DNA from 3 places in the Paenibacillus sp. FSL R5-0887 genome. Region 3 is predicted to be linked to each of the others. Evidence: predicted binding sites of a transcription regulator. Region 3 holds the regulator's gene; each other region holds the start of a gene.

What was found. Region 3 encodes Rex, which represses fermentation and respiration genes when NADH is low (regulators of the CRP and FNR family bind a similar motif). Its sites were predicted from a motif close to TTGTGAAATATTTCACAA; they were not measured.
Region 1: scfA (six-cysteine ranthipeptide SCIFF) is a predicted target of Rex. The motif match lies at 1,240-1,257, and genes of this name have one in related genera.
Region 2: MKY14_RS02520 (DUF1641 domain-containing protein) is a predicted target of Rex. The motif match lies at 2,262-2,279, and genes of this name have one in related genera.

The regions. Positions count from the first base shown of each region.
Region 1 is NZ_JBBOCE010000002.1:1,363,093-1,366,377, forward strand. It holds gene scfB (thioether cross-link-forming SCIFF peptide maturase) at 1-942, opposite strand, end outside; gene scfA (six-cysteine ranthipeptide SCIFF) at 1,065-1,214, opposite strand; partial or broken gene MKY14_RS23970 (SF0329 family protein) at 1,605-1,965, opposite strand; gene MKY14_RS23975 (response regulator transcription factor) at 2,033-2,815, opposite strand; gene MKY14_RS23980 (histidine kinase) at 2,790-3,285, opposite strand, start outside.
Region 2 is NZ_JBBOCE010000001.1:572,928-576,212, reverse strand. It holds gene MKY14_RS02530 (SGNH/GDSL hydrolase family protein) at 1-303, opposite strand, end outside; gene MKY14_RS02525 (NAD(P)/FAD-dependent oxidoreductase) at 467-1,645, opposite strand; gene MKY14_RS02520 (DUF1641 domain-containing protein) at 1,686-2,129, opposite strand; gene MKY14_RS02515 (DUF2785 domain-containing protein) at 2,330-3,172, opposite strand.
Region 3 is NZ_JBBOCE010000001.1:2,562,197-2,565,481, reverse strand. It holds gene dinG (ATP-dependent DNA helicase DinG) at 1-1,435, shown strand, start outside; gene MKY14_RS11550 (redox-sensing transcriptional repressor Rex) at 1,566-2,219, shown strand; gene MKY14_RS11545 (amidohydrolase) at 2,206-3,285, shown strand, end outside.

The sequences.
Region 1 (3,285 bases), on a different contig from region 3:
CGCGAGAATTTCGTACTGGTTGTATATCTCCGGCAGGTCCTCCTCGGTAAGTGCATAGGGCTCCCTTGGATCACAGATGACCGGTTCCATTGAGATTTTGTCAAAACCAAGATCTGCGATATGAAATATATCATTGGTGAAATCAACATTGTTACGGGTATAGGTTCCTCGTACATAGTACTCTTGGTCTCCGCGCTTACGAACGAATTCCTGGAACTTCGGAAGAATATGATCATAGCTGCCTTTTCCGTTAACCGTTTGGCGAAGTCGGTCATGAACCTCTTTTCTTCCATCCAGGCTTAATACGACATTGTACATTTCCTGATTTAAAAACTCGGTGACCTCATCGTTCAGCAGCATCCCGTTCGTCGTGAAGGTGAAGCGGAACTTCTTTTTGTATTCTTGTTCTTTGCTTCTTGCATAAGCTACGATCTGTTTAACTACTTTCCAGGCCAAAAGCGGTTCCCCGCCGAAAAAGTCGATGTCCAGGTTGCGATGATGACCCGAATTTTCAAGCAGGTAATCGATAGCTTTTTGTCCAACCTCATAGCTCATGATTGCTCGATCTCCGTTGTATTTCCCTTGGCTAGCGAAGCAATAGTCACATGATAGATTACAGGTATGCGCAACATTGAGGCAGAGTGCCTTAACATAAGTTTTCCGTTTTTTTAAATCAAGCGAGAGGTTCTCATACTCATCTTTTGTAAAAAGCTGACCATCATTTATAAGCTCCTCGATATCCACGATGGTTTCTCGAATGTCACTCTCAGAAATGCTGGAATCATGCTTATATTTCTCTAACATCATTGTCACGATTTGGTCGACAGAAGTTTTCTCATAATCCGCTATAATTTCATATGCTAGGTCATCAACAACATGCACCGAGCCACTATAGGTATCGAGCACGATATTGTATCCGTTTAGTTTATATTGATGAATCATACTTACTAATCAAGCTCCTTTTGCACACAAGTAGAAACGGCTTTGCCATCCTTTAGAGGAAGCATTCATTTCTTAAAAATAGCCGCCCATCAGCAGAGCAATGGGCGGTAAAATTCCGAATCCTATCTGTTCATTGCATTTTCACACTTCTGGTTTGCAACGCCGCAGGAAGTTTTACAAGCGGACTGGCAAGAGGTCTGGCATGCGCCGCATCCGCCGTGTTTTGCGGTATCCATCAGTTTGCGGGTGCTTAGGGTTACGATTCTTTTCACGATAAATAACTCCTTCTGTAATTTCTTGTGATCACTTTCACTTAATTTCCATGGAACATCGTAGCAACCTCACGTAAGTACGTCTATGATTCCCGTCACCCAGCAGAGTAGAGAGGGCTTAAACATAAGTATCAACGTTAATTTTCGTGCAGTCGTTCATGCTTGTGATCATAGGATTCGGTAGCGGTAACCAGAGTCAGTGCAATACTAAAAAAGTGAAACAAAAAAGAGACGGCAATGATGCCATCTCTTTAACAACATTTTTTCTCATACTTGTCCGTAAAGTCCAATAAATATAAGGATTTCATAGCACTGTATCCTTCCTTACCAGTAGAGCGACACTCTCCACATGCGTGGGTGGACAATGTGAACAAACTTATATGAGGAGCCCTAAGACACTTCCAGACAGTTTATCTGCTCTTGACGCCTTAGTTCATAAAAATATTGCACAATTGGATGCTTTAACTCATCTTCTCGCTCATGTTTAAAATCCGCTTTTTCCCAACTCGTCGGTCCAATAAGGCTAGAATATTCAATAAGATATCGTCGCTTTCTAAGCTCTCCTCTATGGAAATAGATAAATACTTAGTAGCTATAACAATAAAGTTCGATTTACTTAATAATGCCTGAGCTGACAAAAGTTCCTTTGCAAGTTCTGATATTTTTCTGCTTCTTGCAATGACTATTAGCCGATCCTCCGGGATGATCCCTTACTAACTTTTCTAACCGCTTCAATTTCTTCATGGTTGTTAAGAATTTGAAAATCTGAACCGAGCATAGCATCTATGGCGTGCTGCAGAGGGACGAGAATGGCCCTCCTATCCATAACCGAACGGATGCTTTTTGTACTCTAAGGGGCTTGAGCCGACTCTATTTTTGAACACACGACTAAAATAGTACTGGCTCTTATACCCTACCTTCACGGCCAGATCCCCGATTTTGATATTCGGCATTACGTCATCCAGAATCTCCTTCGCCTTCGATATCCGAAGCTCAGTGACATAGTCAAGGAATGAAGCACCGATTTCTTGCTTCATACGCTTGCTAAGATAGGTTTGGTTGATATGAAATAGTGCTGCTACTCGAGTAATAGACAGCTCCGGATCCTGATAATGACTGTCAATATACTCGGTCACTTTTTGGATAAGCACTGTTCCATCCCCTGTATACCCGGGAAGCTCCCGCTTCTTATCCACCCTGCCTTCATGTGAATGCAAAGGATATTTTACCTGAAGATGCTCATCGATCCGATGAAGCAGCTTGTTCAGATCACTCTTCGGCACAGGTTTCAATACATAATCGAATGCTTGCAGTTGCACGGCTTGACGCGCATATTCAAAGTTATCGTACCCGCTGATGATGACAACCAGAACCGACGGGCAGCGTTCGCGCAATATATTCATCAGATCGAGCCCATTCATATTCGGCATGTTGATGTCCACAAGACATACATGTGGTAGGGCTTCCTCCACCATATTCAATGCTTCGTTTGCACTTTTCGCTTCTCCTGCAACCTCAAAAAGATACGGACTCTCCTCAATGTATTGTCGCAAGCCTTTGCGAATGATCGTTTCATCATCGACGATGACAATCTTCCACATCTTCATTCCACTCCCCGTCCAAAGGTATTCGAATGACCATAACGGTAATGCCATCTTCGCTCTTCACTGCAAGGCCATATGGCACTCCGTAAGCTAGTCGAATGCGATGGTTTACACTGTATAGCCCAAAGCCTGTGGCAGAACGATCATATGTATCATCAAGAAGGGCTTGATTTATCTGCTCAAGCTTCTCTTCCGGAATCATAACCCCATTATTTTCAACCTTAATGACCAAATAATCGGCCTGTTTATATGCTGTAATCGAAATTTTGCACTTTTGATCCCCAAGTGGCTTAATCCCGTGATAAATCGCATTTTCCACCAAAGGCTGCAGTATGAAGCGAACAACTTGGCACTGAGCAAGCTTTTCATCATATCGAAGCTCGTAGTCCAGAATCTCCTCATATCGCACACCTTGAATATGAAGATAACTCTCGACATGGTACAACTCCTGATCAAGCAGAATGTAG
Region 2 (3,285 bases), 2.0 Mb from region 3:
AGTGGTTTCTTCACCAGAATCAAAACGCCGCCAAGTGTCATTAATTCCAATATAAATGGACACCCAAGTCGGCTTCAAATCCAGACAATCCTTATCCCAACGTCCCTGTAAATCAACAATACGGTTGCCACCAATACCACGGTTAATAAAAGTAAGATTCTTCTCTGGATATAAATACCCCAGACGAGCGGCGACCATCATTGCATAACCTACTCCAAGTGATGAAGCGTCTTCATGATTACGCCCCCAGTCTGTTATGCTGTCCCCTTGAAACAGAATGACATCGTTTTGTTGGAATATCATAAATGAAATCCTCCTCTAACTACCTCTGTTAATATAACCCAATCTATTATATCAAATACAATGAATACAGCCTACTGTGAAACATCAATAATGCAAACATTTCACTAAAAAACAATAACAAAAACCCCGCTCAGATTTGAGCAGGGTTTAGGGTTAAACTATATTAGTAAGCTAGGCTGAACAATCCTTTAATGTGGGACAAGTAACGGATATTACTTGCTTCCTTCATTAGAGTTGCAGGCAAGCCTTTTAACGGAGTAGAACTTGCACCAACGATGGCAACACCGTCTTTACGGCCTAAGCTAGCAAGTGTACCAGAGTTGATTGGGCTAAAGCTTTCAAACGATTTATTTTTCAAGAAGGCATACAGATTGTATCCGATCAATTCACCCATTTGCCAAGCAATTTGCGCAGTTGGAGGGTAAGGACGTCCGTCTTCTGCAAAGACCACCGCGCTGTCACCAGCAACGAATACATCTTTGTGGGAAGTGGATTGCAAGAATTCATTCACCGTTGCACGACCTCGGTTAACTTCAAGACCCGATTCGCCGATGAGTGGATTTCCTTGTACGCCACCAGTCCATACAAATGTGTTAGCAATAATTTTTTGACCGTCTTTCAAGTCAATCGCATTGCCTTCTACATTCGTAACAGGAAGACCTGTCAGGAATTGAACACCACGTTTCTCCAAGCTTGCTACAGCACGTTCGATTAATGCATCTGGCAATACTGGAAGGATTTTAGGACCTGCTTCAACGAGCATAAGCTTAATTTCTTTAGGATCAACGCCATATTTTTTAGTAAGTGTAGGCAATACATCCGCGATTTCACCAACAAGCTCAACACCTGTTAAGCCGCCGCCACCGATCAGGATGTTTGCATCTGCTTCATTTTTCGATTTCGCATATTCACGAATACGATCTTCAATATGTTGATGAATTTTGTTAGCATCTGCAGCTGATTTCAATACCATACTGTATTGTTCAAGCCCTGGAATGCCAAAATAAGCTGTAGTGCTGCCAAGACCTACAACAAGCGCATCATAAGTAAGTGTCACACCATCAGAAAGAACAATTTGTTTGTTCTCCACAGAAAATGAATTAACCTTCGCGATTTTCAGGTCAATATCTTTCCCTGCGAAAAGCTTAGTTAGAGGCATAGCTACAGCACCCTCTGCAACACTACCTGCTGCAAGACGATGCAATTCTGTAATGATTTGGTGGGTAGGATACTGATTAACTACAGTAATTTTAGCTTCATCTTTTTTGAGATATTTGCGTACGGTTAAGGCGCTTAGTAGACCACCATAACCTGCTCCTAGAATGACAATATGTTTAGACATGATGTTTCCTCCGTCCCTTACGTATAAGATATGAAAATGATTATTTCTGCTTACTGCGTTCTCCAGCAACTTGAAGGTATGCATTTACGAAACGGAAAAGCTTTTGCGCTTGCGGATCTTTCAACAACTTCATAAGACCAAAAAGACCAATAACTTCGTTACTTTCATTCGCACGATCTTTTGCTTCGATCACTGTAGCTGCCATATTCTTCGCGGAATACACTACAGGTTCAGCAAGTTCTTTAATTGCACTTACCGTATCACTTTTCAAGACATCATCCGCTGCGACAGTTTGCACAAAGTCATAGGACTTTGTAAGCACGCCAACAAGCTCAGTTAATTTTGGCAGCTGTTCCACCAAGACTGTTAATGATTCCTGAACTTCTGGTTTCAAGAGCTGCTCAAGAACATCCATTTGTTCCTTGCTAACAGCTACTTTTGGTGATTCTTGTTCAGGTTGTGTTTGAGTGATTGATTCTGACATATCCAAATCTCCTCTGCAATAAGCTTTGCTGCTTAATAGTGATGAAAAACATAAGAACTTTTAACGCCATATTTCTATTATAGCACTTATCAAGTTATAAATGTCACAAAGTTTTTGAATTTCCATAAAAATTTGTGATTTTTATTACATTATAATAAATTATTTAAATTACTAGTGTTAATTAAAACCGTTTGAGTGAATTAATGTACAAATTCATTCAAATTCTTCTCAGTTTTCAATAAAACCTCCACAATGTCCATATTCTTCTCTGTTAGAAGTAACCTGAAATAAAGAGAACGCAGGAAGTTCTTTGTATTTATTCGTGTAACGTACTGGCTGTGGCTTCTAGGCCAACTGCCACATTGCGCCAAGTTGAGAATCCAATCGGTTATAGACTGCTGTGGAAGTAAATGATGATCGATGATTGTAACTATAATAGTAGCAATCCGTTCATCTTCTTCCTCCCTGAATATGTATTGATCGTTATAAAGCATCTTTTGAATAACTGCCAGAACCTCTTCCCGCACCGCGGCATCACTCTCCGAGCATAAAACCAGCTCATCCAAGGCGTCGGCGCCATGAGCTGCTGCGTGTGCCCAGCCTTCTTTTTCCATATAACCTCTTAAGTCCCGTTCTTCCTCATAATAACGAATCAAACCCTGCTTCACCTTTATAAATTCAGAGCTATCCAATATAGCCATTTCCCTATGCCTCTGGAGAATAAGAGCAACAACCAATACAGAAAATGTTCTTGTATACACCGTCAGATCTTCTTTATTCCCAATGTGATAAAAAAGATGCTGCTCGTCAAGAAGTATCCACAGCAGTTCACGAAGCTCCGCATCATTAAACCAATGTTTCTCATTAATCCATTTGTAGAATGTGGAATAAATCAATTCATCACGCAGTACAGGCTCGGGATCTCCTATATGCTCAAGCATCAACTTCACATATTCCTTTATGTCCTCTCCACTTTTAAGTTCGTAGTCATTCTCTTCGATTCTTTGCAAATCTATCATCAATTGTTCTCTACTATTAATCAACTTATCCACCCTTTCATCCACTGTGTTTCTACATATCCTAATATCCTAATTTATGTCCTATTTTTTGACAACAGGGTATTCAAGATTAACTTCAATAAATTTTATCATTGACG
Region 3 (3,285 bases):
TGTGGCTGGTAAACATCTTGGCATGCATATGAAGCATTTCACTGTGGCACACACATTATCGCGGCTGTATAAAGATAGCCGAAACGGACAGCTTCCTGCTCTTCGTCAAATATTACAGTCGTCAGGCAGTGAAGAGGCTTCAGAATGGAGCGGAGTCATCGATCGGATCTACCCGGATCTGCTTACCGTCAAAGAAACCTGGGATGCACTCAGCGACAAGCTGTTCAGCCTTTTGCCGGAACGCAGTGATGCAGGGGCAGGGGAAGCGGGACAACTGGTTATGCGGTTGATTCCCGCCCGTAAGCCGAAGGATTGGGATGAATTGGTTGCGCTAGAGAACACTATGAATCTGACGTTAAGCGACATCATCCGTAAGGGTGATAAAATGCTTAACGAGATGCGCGACCAGGAAAGCCAATCTTCAGCAGACAGTCTTGTTACTGATATTAGCGGTTTATTTAAGGATTTGGCTTCCATCCGTGAGCAAGTAAGATTCTTTATGGGGCTGAATGACGATAATGTAGTATATTGGCTGGAGGCAAATGGAAATTACCGCAGCAAATCACTGCAGATGTATGCCGTCCCTGTGGATGTTAGCAGCCAGCTTAAAGAGTTGTTCTTCGATAAGAAAAAAAGCATCGTGCTTACCTCGGCGACGCTGTCTGTAGATAAGTCTTTTCAATTTATGATTGATAATCTCGGACTTAACGAAGCTGCAGAAGAGGGACGTCTAATGACCTCACTCCTTCCATCTCCCTTTAAGTATCGCGAGCAGGCACTGCTAGTTATACCGCGTGATTTTCCTAGTGTGAAGGGGAGTGTGGGCGATGCTCGATTTGTCGATACACTCGTACAGTCATTATCGGAAGCTGCTAAAACAACACGTGGGCGGATGCTGGTTCTGTTTACTTCTTATAAAATGCTGCGTCAGGTATATGATCCGCTTAAAGAGGCTTTGGCCTCACAAGAGATTACGGTGCTTGGTCAAGGCGTGGAAGGTGGCAGCCGGAGCAAGCTGATCCGCCGCTTTCAGGACAGTGCAGCATCCGTATTGCTGGGGACGAGCAGCTTCTGGGAAGGTGTAGATATTCCAGGTGAAGCACTGACTTGCCTGGCCATCGTGAGACTTCCATTTCAACCGCCGAATCACCCGTTGGCGGAAGCGAAGTCGGAGTTATTACAGGCCCAGAAGAAGAATCCGTTCATGAAATTATCTGTTCCTCAAGCGGTTATTCGTTTTAAGCAGGGATTCGGAAGACTGGTTCGCACGGCGCAGGATCGCGGAATAGTTATTGTTTATGATACAAGGGTTATTGAATCTCATTACGGGAAGTATTTCCTTTATTCATTGCCTGGTCCCAAAATGGAGCATATGCTTACTGATCAAATGGTCCCACGCATAGCGGAATGGCTAGAGGATGGCGGCGCTTCTTAAAACGCTCGTCTTCAGTTTAGCTCCTCCTTATCCTTAAGGGCGGTGTGTTACAGTACCGTCCTTAATAAGGAGAGGTAGACGTTTGAATATGGATTTTCACAAGAACATTACTATTTTTAGGAGGAAAAATATGAAATCGGATAAAATATCAGAAGCCGTTGTTCGCAGACTGCCTGTGTACTTGCGTTTTTTGAATGATCTCCAGAATCGCGAAATATTAACAGTTTCCTCTCAGGAACTTGGACAAAAGCTTGATCTTAATCCCGCACAGATTCGTAAGGATTTAGCATATTTTGGTGACTTCGGCAGAAAAGGTATCGGCTATGATGTAACGTATCTTATTGAGAAAATCCGTCATATCCTGAAGCTGGATCAACAGCTTAATGTAGCTTTAGTTGGAGCAGGTAATCTCGGACATGCCTTGTCTAATTACAATGCATATCTTAAAGATACTATGAAAATCACGGCTATATTTGATTCGTACGCTCCTAAGGTTGGACGTAAGATCAACTCCCTTACTGTGCAACCGATGGATGAACTAGGCAGCACGATTCGTGAGCAAGGTATTCGCATTGCCATTATTACCGTACCTGATTCAGAAGCTCAAAATGTAGCAGATATTCTCATTTCTTCTGGGATTGAAGCGATTTTGAACTTTGCCCCTGTGATTCTGAAGACACCACCGAATATCCGGGTGCATGCAGCTGATTTTACAACTGATCTGCAAAGTCTTGCTTATTACTTGCGGGATGGAAAGGAAGAAAGCGAACATGAACAACAATAAAACGATAATTAAGGGCGGGTATTTTCTGACTCCGGGAACGGATGAGCCGGTTCTGAGTGGATATATGACTATTGAAGATGATTTAATCACTTACATAGGAAAAGAAGAGCCTCAGATGGAAGCTGGAGTGCAAGTGGTTGATGGCAGCCGTCTGCTGTTCATGCCTGGACTTGTAAACACACATGGTCATGCGGCGATGTCTTTGCTGCGTGGATATGGAGATGATTTAGCGCTACAAGTGTGGCTTCAGGAGAAGATGTGGCCGATGGAGGAAAAGTTCACCGGTGATGATGTATACTGGGGAACCTCCTTATCTGTATTGGAAATGCTGAAGGGTGGAACTACGACCTTCCTCGATATGTATGATCATATGGACCGAGTAGCCGAGGTAGCTGAGTTATCAGGTATCCGTTCCGTATTGATGCGTGGTGTGATCGGGTTATGTCCAGAGGATGTACAGAATCACAAGCTTGCGGAAGCGATTTCTTTTGCCCGTAACTGGCATGGAAAGGCTGAAGGTAGAATTACTACTATGATCTCGCCGCACGCCCCTTATACTTGCCCTCCGGACTTCCTGGTTAAGTTCGTGCAGGCAGCGCATGATCTGGATTTACCGATGCATACGCATATGTCCGAAACGAAACGTGAAGTGGAACAAAATGTGGCGGATTACGGGTTGCGTCCTGTAGCTCACTTAGAGAAGCTTGGCATGTTCACACGTCCATCGATAGTTGCACATGGTGTTCATTTAAATGATGAAGAGATTGAGATCTTGGCTCGCCATAATGTGGGTGTATCTCATAATCCGGGCAGTAATTTGAAGCTGGCTAGCGGAGTGGCTCGGGTTACTGATCTTCTAAAAGCTGGTGTGAAGGTGTCTCTTGGCACGGATGGCGCGGCAAGCAACAATAACTTGGATATGTTTGAAGAGATGCGGCTTGCAGCTCTCATTCATAAGGGTGTCAGCGGTGATCCAACGGCTGTTCCAGCTCCAGAGGCTCTGCGTATGGCTACAGAATATGGCGCGCAGTCCATCTTTTTAAATAATGTAGGCAGACTTGCTGTA